Regions from separate parts of the Bacillus sp. MN7755 genome, predicted to be linked through region 1. Evidence: riboswitches for the same ligand, from Rfam matches in the RefSeq annotation. Region 1 holds a riboswitch; the other holds the start of a gene.
The links. Region 1 has a riboswitch for lysine ahead of ACYVEC_RS27395 (aspartate kinase). Riboswitches for the same ligand answer to the same signal wherever they lie in the genome.
Positions count from the first base shown of each region.

Region 2: linked by a shared signal. The riboswitch ahead of ACYVEC_RS28170 (amino acid permease) and the one ahead of ACYVEC_RS27395 (aspartate kinase) in region 1 are both predicted to bind lysine.

Region 1 covers NZ_BTRL01000028.1:114,826-118,261, forward strand. Annotated here, with positions in the region: gene ACYVEC_RS27385 (DUF4166 domain-containing protein) at 1-450, opposite strand, end outside; gene ACYVEC_RS27390 (DoxX-like family protein) at 454-1,362, opposite strand; lysine riboswitch at 1,554-1,740, shown strand; gene ACYVEC_RS27395 (aspartate kinase) at 1,941-3,170, shown strand.
Region 2 covers NZ_BTRL01000029.1:154,230-157,665, forward strand. Annotated here, with positions in the region: gene ACYVEC_RS28160 (sulfite exporter TauE/SafE family protein) at 1-554, shown strand, start outside; gene ACYVEC_RS28165 (GNAT family N-acetyltransferase) at 594-1,043, opposite strand; lysine riboswitch at 1,428-1,619, shown strand; gene ACYVEC_RS28170 (amino acid permease) at 1,732-3,198, shown strand; gene ACYVEC_RS28175 (iron-sulfur cluster biosynthesis family protein) at 3,317-3,436, shown strand, end outside.

The DNA of each region.
Region 1 (3,436 bases):
TCCAAACATATAAAACCATTGTTTCTTCGAAGAAATATGCATTGCCCCTAACTCATCAATATGAAAATTCAATGTAGAGACGAGTATATGTGGTTCACCAAAATAATCTACAATTTCATTTTCATCAATTTTCATTACCGCATTAAAATATCTTTTCTTATTATGAAAATAAAAAGTACGATTCCACCGCACAAGTTCATGTCCATGTTCATCACGCTCAGCGGTATTATGTATTGTAAATGGCACTTCCTTACCTCTCTCAGAGAAAAACATTCGAAACTTCGATGCAATTTTTAATATTAATTTTACAAAAAAAGAACCACCGTAAATTTCATCCATCTTTCCTTCTCCAGTAAAGCTATTTTCTTCTGTAATCTCATAGCGTTTCTGTAATTTTGGATGAAGTTTTTTATAAGAATCTCCTAATAGTCTTTCATAAATATTAGCCATACACTATCCCTTTCTCTTCCTCTTGCAATTTTTTGCACTTGGTAAATCAAAACTATTTATATAACCGACAATCGATAACCCCATTAGTAGAACGTTTAATGTAATTGGATTAAACGGCTCTGTAAAGCTTGCGATATTCGTAAAGCCTGCCGCTATCGTTAAGGCTACTAACATAAAAATATGTACTATAAATACTTTTCGTTTTGGAAATGGTAACAGCCATATGATACCAAAAATAATTTCTAGTATTCCAATTATTTTAAGTACAAAAATACTATGTGCAGTTGAACCAATCATCACAGATAGCATTTTTACTTCTTCTGAATGAGTAAACACTAGTTTCGGCACTATTCCTTGATACATCCATACAAGTGCAAATAAAAAACATACGATCCAATATGTCATCGTTCTTCTCATTAGCAACCTAGGATGAAGTCCTTTTTCTAACCATAATTTTAAAGCATCAAAACTCCAAGCAGTTGCCCAACCTAATAACGGCCGAAAAATATAGAAATCTATTACATTGCCTAGACGACCATACCTTGTATCATAATCATATTGCGTCTCAAAATGAATGTATTTTTTAAGCGGTGTATACTTCCAATAACCACGCCCAATTTGTATAAGTGATAATTGATTGTCTGTCCAAAATTTTAAAGAAGAAATTCTTTCACCTGTTTCTTTTCTTATTTCACCTATCGATTCCCCTTCCCCAGCTATTTCAAGTCCAAATCCGATTTTTGTTTTATATAAAAACTTCTGCGGTTCTCCATCTACTTTCTCTAAATATGAAATTTCAGTAAAGCGAGCATCCCACTCAGTATGTAAATCCGGATCTTGCGTGTATTCCCATAATTTCTCCATCGTTGTGTTCATTTCTGCCGAAACATAAATAGGCTTTTTCCTCTGCATTCTTCCACCTCCAATGCACTATAATGTTAATGTACATGTAATAAATTTATTTTGCTACATTTTTCACAAACTTTCTTGTAAATAGAAAGAATTTTTAAAATATATATAAAACACTTGATTCCACGAAAAATTTAAATTATTATAAAACAAATGTTACCAACAACTTCATAAATCAAACACTCTCGCCTAAAACGTGAGATAGAGGTTGCGATACTTATGAGTATTCTAATGGAGACACAGAGATGTCTAGGAAATTAGATGAAAGGAAGTATTGCCGAAATCGATACATTTCTCTGCATATATCGATTGGGGCTGTTTTCGAATAGAAACAGAACTGTCATATGTACAGACGTGTACGTATGAAGAGCTATCTACAAAAAAGAGATATCATTTTTATGGTATTCCTTTTTTGGCGGTTTTTTTATTAGCTCCGTTTTCTGTTTCCCTTTTCCTGTAACAGCACCATCCTCACTTATTTGAGATGGTGTTTTTTGTTTTTTCTCTGGTAACTACAGGAATATTGGGATTTATATATGTCCTAATCTATTCTTAAAAATGGATGAAAGAAGGAATTCGTAATGGAAACGATTGTACAAAAATTTGGTGGCACTTCTGTCGGAAGCGTTGAGCGCATTCAACATGTAGCAAATTTAATTATTGAAGAATATGAACGAGGACATAGTATCGTCACTGTCGTTTCGGCAATGGGAAAAAGTACAGATGAACTTGTAGCACTTGCTAACGCTATTACAGAAAATCCGAGTAAACGCGAAATGGATATGCTTCTATCAACAGGAGAGCAAGTGACTATTTCATTATTAACGATGGCATTACAAGCAAAAGGTTATAACGCGATTTCATTAACAGGATGGCAAGCTGGTATTACGACAGAATCTGTACATAGTAGTGCACGGATTACTGAAATTAATACGGATCGAATTCAGTCTTATCTTACTAAAGGCACGATTGTTATTGTAGCTGGTTTCCAAGGAGTCAGTGAAGATTTTGAAATTACAACGCTTGGACGAGGTGGTTCTGATACAACTGCTGTTGCATTAGCTGCTGCACTGAACGCAAAAAAATGTGATATTTACACAGATGTGACCGGCGTATATACGACGGATCCACGAGTTGTAAAAGATGCTTATAAATTAGATGAAATTTCTTATGACGAAATGTTAGAACTTGCAAACCTCGGTGCTGGTGTATTACACCCGCGTGCTGTTGAGTTTGCTAAAAATCATAATGTCATTTTAGAAGTTCGCTCAAGTATGGAACAAGAAAATGGAACAATTGTAAAAGGAGAATGTAACATGGAACAACAATCAATCGTTAAAGGTATTGCATTTGAAGATAATATTACACGTATCACAGTGAAAGGATTGGAACAAGGCTCGCTTTCAACTGTTTTCTCTACATTAGCAGCGGCACATATTAATGTAGATATCATCATTCAAAGTATTACAAATGAAGGAACTGTTCATCTCTCCTTCTCCATCCACTCTAATGATTTAAGAGAGACTTTAGCAGTATTGGAACAAAACAAAGAGGCACTTCACTATGAATCAGTAGAATATGAAAATCATTTAGCAAAAGTATCAATTGTAGGATCTGGTATGGTCTCTAATCCTGGTGTTGCTGCGAATATGTTCACTACTTTAAAAGAAGAAGATATTCATATTAAAATGGTAAGTACATCAGAAATTAAAGTGTCTGTCGTTATTGATCGCCTTCACTTAGTAACAGGTGTCGAGGCGCTGCACCAATCATTTATGACGAAAATTGAGCCTTTAGTGCAGATGAGTTAATTTTCACTCGTAAAACTTAAAACAAATTATATGAATCTATTTCCTTCCTATATAAATAGAAAGCTGTTTGCATTATATAGAGTAATAAGAAATATATTTATCATTTAAATAATACACTTCATTCTATACAACAATCGGACCCTTTAATGGCATACAGAGTAGAAATATTTTGCGGGGAAGTCGCGGTATTGTTTGTTAACAAGATACTATATAGCACACTTAAAAATAGCTTGTCACATTTCCCTATACTGTGACAAGCTGTTTTT
Region 2 (3,436 bases), on a different contig from region 1:
GATTCATCATTCAAAAACAAATTGTCACTTCAAAGAAACGTATGTCTGCTAAACAACTTGTTCCGCTTGGCTTATTTGCTGGATTTGTTGATTCAACTGGTGGCGGTGGCTGGGGACCGATTACGACACCTGTACTTTTAGCAAGAGGAAATGAGGCTAGAAAAGTTATCGGATCTGTAGATACGAGTGAATTTCCTGTTTCACTTGCTGCAACAATTGGCTTCTTCATCTCACTTGGCTGGGAACAAGTAAGCTGGGTTTGGGTATTTGCGTTAATGCTTGGCGGTATTGTCGCAGCTCCAATTGCTGCATGGTTAGTACGCATCGTTCCAGCACATTTACTTGGCGTATTAGTTGGTGGCCTTATTATCTTTACAAACATTCGTACACTGCTCACTACATTTAAAGTGGATCCGACTATTATTTCACTTTCTTACGTGGCAGTTGGCCTTGTCGTTATTATTTCTATTTTCATTGCTGTTCGCAATCATTCCAATCGTTCTAACGCATCGACAGCCAAATATCCGAATGATCAAAAACAAATGCTTCCATAATGATAAAAATACCGCCCGATATACTTCGAGCGGTATTTTTCATTTTTCCATTCTCCAATTAATCATTGTTTCTGTAGTGCCAATTCTTTTCATATGTAATTTCTCTAATACACGAATCGATCTTTCATTTTCAAGAAGTGTCTCCGCAATAATTGTTTCTACTTCTCCTGTTTGAAAAGTCCAATTTATTAGTTCTCTTACAGCTTCTGTCGCATACCCTTTATTCCAATATTTCTCAATAAAACCGTAACCAATTTCTACTGTATGCTCCTCATTTGGTTTCCCTTTAAACCCTATATCACCTAAAACGATGTCATCTTCCTTGCGAATGACATACCACGCCCCCCAAGGTAATAAAGTCTTATTTTGTTTTATATTTTCTACATGCCCTACAATATGTGGACCACTATTATATCCTTGCTCATTAGCAACGTGAATACTCTCTTCTGTACACGGCACTATATAGAGCCTTTCTGTTTCTAATTTCATATTGATTTCCCCTTTTCAATTAAACAATACCTCAATTTTATCAGAAATAAAAAGAATATTCATTCTATTTATCAGATTTATACTTATTCTTTGAAACGAATTTAAGGAATAATCCTCTTTTGATAGTTATGTCGAATTATATTTTCTGAATTTTCTTTTAATTTTAAAGGGTTTTTCAATATTTTTTGCGAAACATTTGTATAACAATTTTTTCTTTGCTTATTGCTACATAATAGTAGGTTCGGGTGGAGTTTTGCAAGCGTTTCCTATACAATAACCGATATTTTTTGACTTTTCCTAACAAAATATCTTGCAATATATTCAGAAACTCATTACAATTGCCATATATTAAAAATCTTAGCAATATATAAATCCTCATCAATCCGATGAGGTAGAGGTTGCGACTTTTAAGAGTAAAACGGACGAGACATAGAGAATGTCACCGACTCCGTTTGAAAGGAAAAGTTGCCGAAGTTTATATTTCTTCTCTGGAAATATGAGCTGGGGCTGTCTCCGAAAGGAACAGAACTGTCACGTTTACAAATTACCGTGTAAACGTGGGGTGCTATCTTAACGGAAGGGTATGATGGGGTGGTTATTTGTGAAACGTTCCGCCAAATTCCTTTGGCGGTTTTTTGTATTTTTCTCCCCCGCTCCTTCCTATCTTACAAGAAAAGGAGTGTTGAACATGAATAGCGCAACGAATCAAACTACCTCTAAAACAGAAACTACAAATGGAAAAGGTGAATTAAAACGTAGTTTAAAATCACGGCACCTTACGATGATTTCTCTCGGTGGTACAATTGGTACCGGACTATTTCTTGCCAGTGGTGGTGTGATCCACACAGCTGGACCTGGTGGTGCATTAGTTGCATACGCCGCAATTGGAATTATGGTTTACTTTTTAATGACAAGCTTAGCTGAACTCGCAGCTTACATGCCTGTTACTGGATCTTTTAGTACGTATGCAACAAAATTTGTTGATCCATCACTTGGCTTTGCACTTGGATGGAACTATTGGTATAACTGGGCAATTACGATAGCTGCTGAACTAGCGGCTGTAACATTAATTATGAAATTTTGGTTCCCAGATACCCCTTCCCTCATTTGGAGCGGATTATGTTTAGCTATTATTTTCCTTTTAAACTACTTATCTGTTAAAGGGTTTGGTGAATCTGAATATTGGTTCGCACTTATTAAAGTGGTTACTATTATTATCTTTTTAATTGTCGGCTTTATGATGATTTTCGGAATTATGGGCGGCGAAACTGTTGGCTTTAAAAACTTCACAGTTGCAGATGCACCATTTAACGGCGGCATCATGGCAATTATCGGTGTATTTATGGCAGCTGGTTTCTCATTCCAAGGAACTGAATTACTTGGGGTAGCTGCTGGTGAAACTTCTGATCCAGAACGTAATATTCCGAAAGCAATTCGTTCGATCTTTTGGCGTATTCTTTTATTCTATATTCTTGCGATTCTCGTTATCGGTTTATTAATTCCTTATACAACTGAAAGCCTTGCCGCAAGTGATGTAACAGTAAGTCCATTTACACTTATTTTTGAAAAAGCGGGCGTTGCCTTTGCTGCTTCTGTTATGAACGCTGTTATTTTAACGGCAGTACTATCTGCTGGTAACTCTGGTATGTATGCATCAACTCGTATGCTTTGGGATTTAGCTCGCCAAGGGAAAGCACCAAAGTTTCTTGGTAAATTAGATAGCCGCGGTGTACCTGTTAACGCATTAATCGTAACGTCAATTGTCGGTAGTATCGCTTTCATTGCTTCTTTATTCGGTGACGGTGTTGTATACATTTGGTTATTAAACGCATCAGGAATGTCTGGCTTTATCGCATGGGTCGGCATTGCAATTAGTCATTATCGCTTCCGTAAAGCATATATCGCACAAGGAAAAGATTTAAAAGACTTACCATATAGAGCAAAATGGTTCCCGTTCGGTCCAATCTTTGCATTTGCACTTTGTGTCATCGTAATTTTAGGTCAAAACTACGGCGCATTTATGGGCGAATCAATCGATTGGAACGGTGTACTCGTTTCTTACATCGGTTTACCACTCTTCTTAGTACTATGGTTAGGATATAAATTTACGAAGAAAACAAAAGTCATTCCACTTGATAAATGTGAACTAAAATAAAATGAAACGAAACGAGCAAACAAATTTGTTTGCTCGTTTTTTGTTACAAACCTCTTTACTTCCCTATTGCTCTTGTTTTTGCAATAATAAAGGAAATATAAATAAAGGTTGGGATACCATGAACATTCGCATTACTGATGAAGCAAAAGCAGCTATACATAGTCTAGAACGTGAAGACAAAAAGATTATTCGTATTAGAGGAACAATGACAAACTCTTGTAGTATTTTCGTTGATGTC